Regions from separate parts of the Pseudoalteromonas sp. AWM4_233 genome, predicted to be linked through region 1. Evidence: predicted binding sites of a transcription regulator. Region 1 holds the regulator's gene; each other region holds the start of a gene.

Region 1 (3,200 bases):
AGCCCTAGCAAAAAGCTACAAAGGCCGCCAAGTCGTAAAAAATGTCAGCCTAAGCGTGGAAGCCGGAAGCATTGTTGGTCTTCTCGGTCCTAATGGCGCAGGTAAAACCACCAGTTTTTACATGATCGTTGGTCTTGTGCCTAGCGATAAAGGCAAAGTCACCATAGATGATGAAGATATCACTTTGCTACCTATGCACAGTAGAGCACGCATGGGCATTGGTTATCTGCCTCAAGAGTCTTCAATCTTCAGAAAGTTGACTGTTTATCAAAACTTAATGGCTATTTTAGAGACCCGTAAAGACCTCAATAAAGTACAAAGAGAGCAAACTTTAGACGACTTACTGGATGAGTTTAATATTCAACATATTCGGGACAGTCAGGGCATGGCTTTATCAGGTGGTGAGCGTCGCCGAGTTGAAATTGCTCGCGCTTTAGCCGCAAACCCTAAATTTATTCTTTTAGATGAGCCTTTTGCTGGCGTTGATCCGATTTCGGTGTTAGATATAAAGAAAATTGTTGAGCATTTAAAAAACCGCGGCATTGGTGTCCTCATTACAGATCACAATGTAAGAGAAACCCTTGATGTTTGTGAGAAAGCTTATATTGTTTCACATGGTGAATTAATCGCGTCAGGTACGCCTGAGTCAGTTTTAGCTGATCAAACCGTAAGAGACGTCTACCTAGGTGAACAATTCCGTCTATAGTTAAAGCAAGACATAATCCAAATAACAAAAAGGATTGTTAGAAATACATGAGGCAATCGCTACAGCTGCGCATGGGGCAGCAACTAACCATGACACCACAATTGCAACAAGCAATTCGCTTGCTGCAATTGAGCACACTTGATCTACAGCAAGAGATCCAAGAAGCGCTGGATAGCAACCCTTTACTCGAAGTAGATGAGTCGGAATTAGAGCCAAGTACTGATGGCAATGATTCAGACAAAGCGACCAAAGACACTGACTCTAGCGAGCAACTCTCTAACTCTACTGATGATGGTCACGGTGATGAACCGACCAGCGATTACGAACTCGATAGCGATGCAGCACTGAGTAAAGACACTGTCAGTGACGATCTCGCGATGGATGTGACATGGGACGAGTACATGAGTGCAGCACCGAGCACCAGTAGCGGCCCTATGCCTGAAGACGAAACGGTTTATCAGGGTGAGACCACTGAAACATTACACGAATATTTAATGTGGCAATTAGAACTCACGCCATTCAGCCCAACCGATAAAGCCATTGCCGTTGCCATTGTTGAAGCCGTTGATGATGCAGGCTTACTTACTGTTAGTACCGAAGAACTCCTAGAAAGTATTAATGAAGGCAATGACGAAGAGTTAATTGAACTCGATGAAGTAGAAGCTGTATTAAAGCGTATTCAACTCTTTGACCCTGTAGGTATTGCCGCTCGCTCATTACAAGAATGCTTATGTATTCAACTCAATCAGTTTGATGCAGACACGCCTTTCATAGCTGAAACAAAAATGGTGTTAAGCGAGCATATTGATTTGCTGGCCAGCCGTGATTACCGCACTATCATGAAAAAGACCAAGCTCAAAGAGCCTGAGTTAAAAGAAGTGATGACACTCATTCACAGCCTTAATCCTAAACCTGCCGCCAGCATTATTCGTGAAGAATCTGAGTATGTTATTCCTGATGTGTCGGTGAAAAAAGTAAAAGGCCGCTGGGTTGTTGAGCTAAACCCTGAATGTATGCCTAAAATTAGGGTTAATGATCATTATGCGGCAATGTCACGCTCAGTAAAATCAAGCACTGACAGCCAATTCATTCGCTCTCACCTACAAGAAGCAAAATGGTTTATTAAGAGCTTAGAAAGCCGTAATGACACTTTAATGAAAGTTACCAATTGCATTGTGCAACAACAACAGGCATTCTTTGAACATGGACCTGAGGCAATGAAGCCTATGGTTTTGAATGATGTTGCTGAGATGGTCGAGATGCACGAGTCTACCATTTCTCGTGTCACCACTCAGAAGTACATGCATACACCCCGTGGCATTTTTGAGTTGAAGTACTTCTTCTCAAGTCACGTAAGCACTGAAAACGGAGGTGAATGCTCATCGACTGCGATTAGAGCATTGATCAAAAAGCTAATTGCTGCAGAAAATACAGCTAAGCCATTGAGCGACAGCAAAATTGCAGATATATTGGCAGAACAGGGAATCAAAGTGGCACGTCGTACAATTGCGAAATACCGCGAGTCACTCTCTATTCCACCGTCAAATCAGCGTAAGAGCTTGATTTAAGACGTAAACCAAGAGAAGGAAAATGCTTATGCAACTAAATTTAACTGGTCGTCACGTAGAAATTACAGATTCATTAAGAGACTATGTAAACACGAAGTTTGCAAAGCTAGAAAGGCATTTTGATCACATTAATAACGTTCACGTGATCTTAGATGTTGAGAAGCTGGTACAAAAAGCCGAAGCTACCGTTCATTTAAATGGCGGTGAAATTTTCGCTTCAGATGAACACTCTGATATGTACGCAGCCATTGATAAACTCGTTGATAAACTCGATCGCCAAGTTATCAAACACAAAGAGAAATTAACTCGACACTAACCATGAAACTTAGCTCGATTATCAACAAGGACTGCAGTAAAGCTGCGGTCCTTTTTAATAGCAAAAAACGTGCGCTAGAGTACATCAGTGAATTAGCGAGCCAACACCTTCCAGAGCATAACGCCCACGAAATATTAGATGCATTCCTAACGCGGGAAAAACTAGGCAGCACAGGCATAGGCAAAGGTATTGCTATTCCTCATGGCCGCCTTACAGGCATTGATACTATTTTTGCCATTTTAGTGACTAATCAAAACGGTATTGATTTTGACGCAATAGATAACCGACCAGTCGATATTCTCTTGGCAATGCTTGTACCTGAAGGTAATAATGCAGAACATCTAAAGACCTTAGCTGCAATTGCTGATAAACTAAACAACAAAGAGTTTTGCAAGCAACTTCGTCACGCAAAAGACGATGAGGCACTCTATCAACTTATTGCACTTCAAGATTAATTAACAGAGAGGAATCCATGGAACTGATCATCATTAGTGGTCGCTCAGGGTCGGGCAAATCCGTTGCCTTAAGGGTATTGGAAGACCTAGGTTATTATTGTGTTGATAACATTCCAGTTAATCTCCTTCCTTCTTTGGTTAGAAGTGTTTCTGAT
Region 2 (3,200 bases), 720 kb from region 1:
TTACCCGTACCAGGGTCAACCGGAAAGCCTTGTAAGTAATTACCTGCGGCATCGGTTACGAAGTTATCTTTATTAAGCTTAAACGCACCTGCACGCGTATAGGTATAATCTTGTGAAGCAATATCTTCACTCATTGCAAAGTAGCCTTCACCCGTAATCGCTAAATCTAACGAATTTTGGGTAAATTTAAGCGAGCCTTGGTGAAACTGCTGAGCAACCATAGTCGTTTGAGCACCATCACCGTTTTTAGTTTTGCCTGAACTAAATACTGAAGATGCATATACATCTGCAAATTCTGCACGAGACTCTTTGAAACCTGTCGTGTTAACGTTAGCAATGTTGTTTGCTGTGACATCTAAGTCTTTTTGTGCCGCAGCTAATCCTGTTAATGCAATATTGAAACTCATGTTTTCACCTCTTTCACTTAAATTTACTTAAGTACTTAAATTCTATGCTATCTCTGCGACGTCTGATAATTTCACTGCGCCAGAGCTCGTATTAACAATGATGCCGTTAGCACCGTTTACGTTAACACTGTCAATGTTTTTAAAAGTGGCCATGGGTAAACTTGTATATTCGCCATTTAAGCTACCCTCAGCCTTAATTTTGTAATTACCTGCTGGCATGGTTTCTCCGTCACCGTTTTTACCATCCCACTCAAAGCGGATCGCACCAGCTTTTTGAGCTCCCATATCTATCTGACGAACTAGTTGACCTTTGTCATCAAATATACTGACCGTTAATTTCTCTACAGGACTTTGGGCTATAATTGAGCCTTTTGCTAATTGGTCATCACCAAAGTCTATTGAATCCGATTCTAATAGCGCTTTTTTACCGACTAACGTAGATGCCTGTAATGCCGAGTTTGAGGTCATTGAAGCTGACAACAAGTCGAATTTTTCATTTAAACCAGAAATACCTTCGGCCATCGTAAAGTTCGTCATCTGCGAAATCATTTGGTCATTATCAGCAGGTTTACTCGGGTCTTGATAAGACAGTTGCTGAGTAAGTAGCGAAAAGAAGTCTTCTTGCGTCAATGCATCGTTTTTCTTATCGCTCTGCGTTGTTTTATTTTGCTCAGACCAACGTAACGAATCCATATATGAAGATGCGGCATTAATATCGTTACTCATCGGCTATACTCCCACTAGCGCTGACCAAGTAATAAAGTTTTGCTGAGCATTTGCTTGGCTGCGTCAGCAACTTGGACATTGGTTTGGTACGAACGTGAAGCAGAGATCATGTTTGCCATTTCTTCTACTACATTCACATTTGGCTTATAGATGTACCCGTCTTTGTCAGCACTAGGGTGATTAGGGTTGTACTCAACCTGTAATGGCTTATCACTCTCTACTATGCCTAGCACTTTCACTCCTACCGATGCATTTAGCTGGCTTGGATCATGTGCCTCAGACGCTTTGGTCAGTTCAGCTGCAAATACAGGGTGTCGCGCTCGATAAACTTTATCTTGGCTAGAACTGATGCTATTGGCATTTGAAATATTACTCGCAGTGGTATTCAATCGAATATTTTGAGCACTCATTCCTGAGCCTGCTATATCGAAAACATTATATAAGCTCATGGTTATGCTCCTTGACTACCTAGGGCTTTCTTTAGCCCTTTAAACTTGCCAGTTAAAAATTGCAAACTTGCCTGATACTCTAATGCGTTTTGTACATACAAGTTTCGTTCCACTTGTATATCAACTGAGTTACCATCACCTGTATCTGCTTGATTTGGATTACGAAATAGCTCAACACTACTATTTAACTGGCTGCCACCATGTAGATGTTTACTGTCTGTTCTTTGCATCATGTTGCCACGTTGCTGAGACGACTTTGCCGCTTTGAATGCCTGTGCAAAGTCGATATCTTTTGCTTTGTATCCTGGTGTGTCTGCGTTCGCAATATTACTTGCTAACATCTCTGCACGTTGTGAACGTATCAACATAGTATGCTGATGAACCCCAAGTGCTTTATCAAAACTAATTGCCATGACACGACTCCAAAAATTTGACTCCACGAAGTAGAAGCAATAAGCGGGCCAATATAAAACCACTTTATTTCAATAGGTTAGAAGAGTAATGTATAGGTAGAAAGGTTTGAGGAGAAATGACTAAGATATAAAAAAAGCGGCAAGTAGGTTGCCGCTTAGTATTTATTATGTTTTCTTACGGTAAATAATCCCTGGATTACATCGGATCATTTCGAATTCATCACTTAGCCCTGCCATCGACTCGGATGCCCCTAAAAACAAATACCCTCTAGGGTTCAGAGCCTGAGCGAACTGTGAAATAATCTTAGCTTTGACTTCTGGCGAAAAGTAAATCAGTACATTTCTGCAAAAGATAACATCAAATTTCCCCATCAAAGAGTAGGAATCGAGCAAGTTAAGGTGCCTAAAATTAACCATTCTCTTTATTGGATCAACAACTCGCGCCATGCCGTTGCCACTGTCTTGAAAAAACTTTTGACGACGTTCAACTGACAACCCTCGTGCCAAAGCCAATGAGTCATACTCTGCGTTTTTACACATATCAAGCATGGTATTTGATATGTCAGTCCCGACAATTTGCACACCCATTTTCAGTGCACCAGGGTTTTGAGATTGATACTCCTGTGTCGACATCGCAATAGAGTATGGCTCCTGCCCTGAAGAGCTTGCCGCTGACCAGATTTTTAAGCCCCTACGGGTGTCTTTCAATTCTGGGTAAATTTTACTTTTTAACAACTCAAAAGGATAAGTATCTCTAAACCAGAGAGTTTCGTTTGTGGTCATGGCATCAACAACTGCAGCCCTTAGCTGACGTTCATGAGGGCTCAATGTTTTAGCGACAAGCGCAGAAAGAGAGTCTACCCCAAAGCGAGCCATCAACGGAGCTAAACGGCTTTTTACCAAATAAAGTTTGTTATCTCCAAGAACAATCCCGCACTGCTGCTCTAAGAAGGTTCTAAACTGGTCATATTCGCCTTGTTGAAGGTTTTTATTTTCCAAGATACTACCGCCGTTATCTAATCACAATGGACCCATTTTTTAACCGCTGTTGCTAATTCATCAGGGTTAAACTTTGCAATAAAATCATCAGCGCCAACTTTTTCAATCATAGCCTGATTAAACACCCCACTTAGTGAAGTGTGTAAGATTACATGCAAAGGGGCTAATTTTGGATCTGCTTTAATTTCAGCAGTTAACGTATAGCC
Region 3 (3,200 bases), 1.5 Mb from region 1:
GCCAAGCAAGTTTGTATTAATCACAAAGCACTTATACATAAAAATTTATAATTCAGCCCTAACATTTGTTGGGGCTTTTTTATGTTTATTAATTCATTAAAGTAACCAATTAAGAATTTTAAGCCCAAACTTGAATAACCTAAGCTGTAGATAACAAATTAAATGACAGCGGCTAATCTTAATTAAAACGGCTTGCACTTACACAAAATAGATCTGTAAATTCTCCTTGTTTTTCTGAAGATTATAGTCTGATGGTGTAGATTTCTTTTTAAACAATGTTTCAGGTTTTTTTTCAAATAGACAGAGGTTGAAACTGATCCAAGTTTAGAGGAGTTTAAACTGCTGTTAGCAGAGCCAAAAGTGATAGGCTTCTTTGTGGAACTGAAGTTAAAGCTGCAAGTTGCAGTTTATCAACCTTTGAGGATAATTAGGGCCTTTTTACGTAATCAACAAACTCTCTATGCTCGATAGATAGGGTTTTGAAAGGAATTTTAAGGTAAATTTGGCGCAAAAAAATAGCCAGTAAAAACTGGCTATTTTCTAATGAATATTTAGTTGCAGTAGTTGTCTACAAACGTTAAGTCATTAATGTGTTCAGGTGCATCCATCACATAGGTTGCAACCGCTGTTTGAGGATTTACACTGTAAATTTTTGCGTTTTCTCCTGACACACGACCTGATACGTATAGAGCACCGTTGTCAGAAATTGCCAAACCAGATGCCCAATTAATTCCGTGATGGCCGATTAATGTCAGCGCCATAGTACTGTCATCAATCGCGTAAAGAGACTTGCCAGTTAACACATATAGCGTGTTGTTATCTGCAGAATAGGCAACATCACCGTGTGAGAATGTGTCACCAGAATAGCGCATTTTACCTAAAACCGTTTTCTCGCCAGTTTGTAGATCGTAGTCGTACATATATGTTTTGCTGGTTGCACGTAAAGACTGACCGTCAGCGGTAACTGCAGAGCGATAGATAGGCCATGAAGTAGCATCTGCTTCAGCGGTTTGAGTACCTGTTTCTAAATCTAAAGACCAAAGCTTAGATGCTTTAGTTTTTGAATCTAATTGTTCCATGAAATATAGCTTGCCGTTGTGGCTAGCAATGTTAGATGCTGTGTTTTGTGCGCCAGCAACAACACTGTACGTTTTAGATTCAAGATCGAATTTGTATACGTATCCTGTTTCTAGGTCGCCATAATTATTAATACCGAAAATACCTGTGTGGCATGCTTGCTTTTTAGTCACACTTACATTGTCGATGAATGCGCCAAGGCTATCGTTCTTGCCTGTACCAACAAAACGCAACTCAGATGAATCAGAGTCAGCAGTTACAGTGACGTTAAATGACTGCCAACCGCGAGTTGTAGAATTAAGGCTTAGTACAGTTTGACCATTCCATTTAACTTCTGCTTTGTTTGTTGAACTATTACCTTGGATACGAGGAGAGTAATAAAAAGAAACTTCGTAGCTTTGACCAGCTTCAGTGGTAATATTTTGATATACACTGTGGTTAGCAGTTGAGTCTAACTCAATGTACTGATTGCCGTCTTGCGCATTAATGATGCCCAGTCTTGAAGTTTGAATTTCAAAACGTGCGCCTTCACGCTCCCATCCGTTAACTGAATTCAACAATGTCCATTTAGAGTTGATCACATTTTCTTCAAACGAGCCGTTTGTAACTAAATTGCCAGCCATTGCAAATTGCGTTGCAAAAAGCGTCGACATTGCTAATAAAGATAACTTCATATAGTTGTTCTCCAAGTTTAAAAACTGCTTACAACAAACTTTGAAAGCGAAATTAATCCTATTGTCGTATTTTACGTAGGTTTCGTCAACAATTAATAAACAATTAAGTCAATAATTCGTTTTGTGCAGTAATTTAATATTCCAAAGACTTATACAAGCAAAGCAAATGCCAGTTAGTAGGTTTTTGATTTTAATTTATAAGAGAAGAGGTTTTTGAAAGTCGTTTTGGCACAAAGAGTCTACTTTGTGCCAAAACGATTGAATCTACATTGATTCCAACGCGCGTTCTAATGCATCAATTCTAGAATTACAAAATGCATTTTCACCAAGTTTTTCGTTAATTTGAAAACGATGGAGTTGATCAGATGTTTCTGAGTTTGGCGAGAAGATAAAGACTTTACAGTCTGCATCTAATGCATCAGTAATCGCATTTTCAAGCGCTAGACTCACAGTTACATCAAGCATTGGCACATCACTTAAGTCTAAAACCATGGCTTTGTATTTACTTATATCGCGATGTTGACGTGCAATGGCTTTAGAGACACTGAATATCATGGGACCCGATAAGTAAAAATAGAGCAGTTGACCGTTCGCTTGTTCAAATAATGCTTGTTCTGATTTATTCATCGGAACATCGTCATCAGAGTCACTAATGGCTTTAACTTGCTCTGATTGTACACGGCTAAGTCGCTCTATCACCATGATATTTGAGATAAAGACACCTAAGCCTACAGCTGCAATGAGATCTACAAATACAGTGAGTAACATTACACCATACATAATTGCCATTTGAGATATGCTTAATTTATGCGCTCTTTGAATAAAGCTCCAATCAAGAATATTTATACCAACATATACGGCAATACCCGCTAAAACAGCCAAGGGAATTGGTTCGGTTAAGCCTCCGGCTACAAAGACAACCGCCATTAAAATCAGCGCTCGGAAAATACCCGCCAAAGGAGAACGTGCACCGACTTGGATATTTACCACTGTGCCCATAGTTGCACCTGCACCAGGTAACGCACCAAATAAGCCAGAGATGATATTTGCAACACCTTGACCTCTTAACTCTTTATCAGAATCATGCTCAGTTCGAGTTAAGCTGTCGCCTATAACGGCAGTTAATAAGGTATCAATGCAACCCAGAGTCCCCAGCACTAGGGCATCGATTACCATTGATTGGAATTGGTCAGCAGTAAAAGTCGGGATAACGATAGAGGGTAGGCCACTTGGTATCTCACCGATCCTACGAATGCTATCAGTATCAAAAATGATTACTGAAACTAAGGTCACTGCAACGAGTGCGACTAATTGAGCTGGCACATATTGGCGATATTTCTTAGGGAAATAAAACAATATTGCTAATGTGGCCGCACCTAATAACAACTCTGAAAACTGAATATTTAATAGAAGTTCAGGGAGCTGACCTAAAGTACCTGTTACACCACC
Region 4 (3,200 bases), 2.9 Mb from region 1:
TTGCTAAGTTAGGCTTGATTTTATTCAGTTTTCAAAATGCACACAGTGAATAACTCTCATCACATGAACACCACTCAGTAAATCTTAACTCGATACTTCTGATATTTGTTCTTCACTCACTGTGTGCAAATTGAAACTTTGATAACTATTGACCGCGAACCGTAACAAACTCTGGATAAGCATCAACACCACAGTCATGTTGGTCCATACCTGACAACTCTTCTTCTTCGCCAACTCGAATACCCATTGTTGACTTTAAGATAGCCCATACAATGTAAGAAGCGATGAATACGAAAGCAAAGATACTGACTAGACCGATTAACTGTGTCACAAAGTTCGCATCGCCATTTGAAAGTGGTACTAACATGATGCCTAATGCGCCACAGGTACCGTGTACAGAAATCGCACCTACCGGGTCATCAATCTTAGCCTTATCAAGGAACACGATACTGAATACCACCAGTGAACCACCTAATGCACCCAGCAGTACTGCCAGAGTCGGTGATGGTGAAGCTGGCTCTGCAGTGATTACAACTAAGCCCGCTAATGCACCATTTAAAATCATAGTTAAATCTGCTTTACCCCAAAGTACTTTGCACACTAGCAGAGCAGCAATCGCACCTGCCGCTGCCGCAGCATTGGTATTCACAAGAATTTGACTCACTGCAACCGCATTTGCTTTATCTGCAATGAATAACTGCGAACCACCGTTAAAACCAAACCAGCCCATCCAAAGAATAAATGTACCTAGTGTTGCAAGTGGCATATTTGAACCAGGGATTGGATAAACTTCACCGTTCTTACCATATTTACCTTTACGAGCACCTAGTAGTAATACGCCTGCTAATGCAGCTGCCGCACCAGCACCATGAACAATCGCAGAGCCTGCAAAGTCTACAAAGCCCATTTCAGATAAGAAGCCGCCGCCCCAAGTCCAGAAACCTTCGATTGGGTAAATTAGGCCTGTTAAAACAACCGTGAATGCTAAGAAAGCCCATAACTTCATTCGCTCCGCAACTGCACCTGATACAATTGACATTGCAGTAGCCACAAATACAACTTGGAAGAAGAAATCAGCTTCTAATGCATGAGTTGCATCATCTGCGGCACTACCAATTAGCGCACCAAAATTCGGCACGATGCCACCAGCTGTATTATCGACGTACATAATGTTGTAACCCACCAGCAAGAACATAGTACAAGCGATGGCATAGAGCGCGATGTTTTTTGTTAGAATTTCAGTGGTGTTTTTTGAGCGAACTAAACCCGCCTCAAGCATGGCAAAACCCGCTGCCATCCACATAACCAATACGCCAGAGATCAGAAAGTAAAAAGTATTTAAAGAGAACTTGAGTTCTATGATGCTGTTTTCCATTGTTATTGCTCCTAAATCGCTTCTTCGTCGAATTCACCAGTACGGATACGTACAATTTGGTCTAGGTCATACACAAAAATCTTACCGTCACCGATTTTTCCGGTGCGAGCGACTTCACTTAAGGTGTTAACAATACGCTCTGCGTTTTCGCTTTGTGTTGCGATTTCAACTTTGATTTTTGGAATAAAATCAACTTGATATTCAGCACCTCGGTAAAGCTCAGTATGACCGCGTTGACGACCAAAACCCTTTACGTCAACAACCGTCATACCTTCCACACCTAGCTCCGATAATGCTTCTCTGACTTCATCAAGTTTGAATGGCTTGATGATAGCGCTGATCATTTTCATATTGCCCCCTTCGACATTGTGATGCGTTATGTTGGCAATGAATAATCAAGCTCTATACCAAAATTAAAACTTTAAAAAATACATAACGTTAACAATTTAAGAACATTTAAAATTAGATAAAATGCACCAATTAAGTGCGTAGTTATGCAAATTGAACTGAGCTGGTGCATAAATTTCAATCACTTTTACACCCATCTCAATTTGCCCATACTTGAACTCATAAACTTTGCATATTCAGTAAGAGCAGAACATTATTTAGTTTCGGAGGACATAAACTAATGAAACTAATAACCATCATCATCAGTGCAGCATTGCTGATCGGCCAAACGGTTAATGCAAGTGAACATAACCGCCAGATCGGCATAGACAACCAAGTTGTCACAAAACATAAAACTAAAATTCTTGGTGAGAGAATTAATTACACTGCGACCACAGGGACTCAGCCAGTATGGGATGAGGAAGGTCACCCGATCGCCACTTTACATTACACCTATTACAAAAAAACCGATGTTAAAGACCTAAGTAAGCGCCCACTACTAATCTCCTTTAATGGTGGTCCTGGCTCTGCGTCAGTGTGGATGCATATTGCTTACACTGGCCCTAAAACTTTAAATATCGATACTGAAGGTTACCCAGTTCAACCGTACGGTGTACAAACCAACCCTTACTCAGTTTTAGACGTAGCCGACATTGTTTTCGTAAACCCAGTTAATACTGGCTATTCGCGAGTTTTACCAAACAAAGATGGAAAAATGCCTAGTAAGGCAGAGCAGAAAAAGCGTTTCTTTGGCGTTAATGCTGATATCAAATACCTCGCTGAATGGCTAAACACTTTTGTGAATCGCAACAACCGCTTTTTATCACCTAAGTTTTTAATTGGTGAAAGCTATGGAACTACACGTGTATCAGGTCTTGCTCACGAACTACAAAACAGCCAATGGATGTACTTAAATGGCGTGGTATTGGTTTCACCTACCGACATTGGCATTAAACGCCAAGGCCCAGTAAAGGCTGCAAATCGCTTACCTTACTATGCGGCGGCTGCTTGGTACCACAAAGCTTTAGCGCCAGAGTTACAAAATAAAGACTTGTTAGACATGTTAGACGAAGTTGAAACTTACACCATTAACCAATACCTACCAGCATTGGCAAAAGGTGCATTTATCAGCGATGCTGAAAAGCAACAAACAATTAAGCAAGTTGCTAAGTTCAGTGGTTTATCAGAAACCTTTGTCGCTCAGAACAATTTAGATATTCCAACCAGCGCTTTTTGGAAAGAGCTGCTAAGAGACAGAGGCCAAACACTTGGCCGCTTAGATTCTCGTTATTTAGGTATTGATAAACGCGATGCAGGCAGCCGCCCTGACTACTGGCCTGAGCTAACCTCATGGCTACACTCTTTCACGCCAGCTATTAATTACTATCTACGTGAAGAGTTAAACTACAAAACCGATATTAAATACAATATGTTTGGT

The links. Region 1 encodes sigma-54, which starts transcription at its own class of promoters, with help from an activator protein. Its sites were predicted from a motif close to GTTGGCACGNNNNTNGNNT; they were not measured.
Region 2: flgB (flagellar basal body rod protein FlgB) is a predicted target of sigma-54. The motif match lies at 2,030-2,048, and genes of this name have one in related genera.
Region 3: ACXAC4_RS07495 (DUF642 domain-containing protein) is a predicted target of sigma-54. The motif match lies at 1,907-1,925, and genes of this name have one in related genera.
Region 4: ACXAC4_RS13985 (P-II family nitrogen regulator) is a predicted target of sigma-54. The motif match lies at 1,769-1,787, and genes of this name have one in related genera.

What each region holds. Positions count from the first base shown of each region.
Region 1 is NZ_JBSWSZ010000001.1:229,152-232,351, reverse strand. Features, by position in the region: gene lptB (LPS export ABC transporter ATP-binding protein) at 1-706, shown strand, start outside; gene ACXAC4_RS01100 (RNA polymerase factor sigma-54) at 754-2,274, shown strand; gene hpf (ribosome hibernation promoting factor) at 2,303-2,590, shown strand; gene ptsN (PTS IIA-like nitrogen regulatory protein PtsN) at 2,593-3,045, shown strand; gene rapZ (RNase adapter RapZ) at 3,063-3,200, shown strand, end outside.
Region 2 is NZ_JBSWSZ010000001.1:944,664-947,863, reverse strand. Features, by position in the region: gene flgE (flagellar hook protein FlgE) at 1-407, opposite strand, end outside; gene ACXAC4_RS04175 (flagellar hook assembly protein FlgD) at 450-1,133, opposite strand; gene flgC (flagellar basal body rod protein FlgC) at 1,148-1,582, opposite strand; gene flgB (flagellar basal body rod protein FlgB) at 1,585-1,995, opposite strand; gene ACXAC4_RS04160 (CheR family methyltransferase) at 2,161-2,994, opposite strand; gene ACXAC4_RS04155 (chemotaxis protein CheV) at 3,012-3,200, opposite strand, start outside.
Region 3 is NZ_JBSWSZ010000001.1:1,679,241-1,682,440, forward strand. Features, by position in the region: gene ACXAC4_RS07495 (DUF642 domain-containing protein) at 552-1,751, opposite strand; gene ACXAC4_RS07500 (SulP family inorganic anion transporter) at 2,016-3,200, opposite strand, start outside.
Region 4 is NZ_JBSWSZ010000001.1:3,093,989-3,097,188, forward strand. Features, by position in the region: gene ACXAC4_RS13980 (ammonium transporter) at 146-1,375, opposite strand; gene ACXAC4_RS13985 (P-II family nitrogen regulator) at 1,387-1,725, opposite strand; gene ACXAC4_RS13990 (S10 family peptidase) at 2,004-3,200, shown strand, end outside.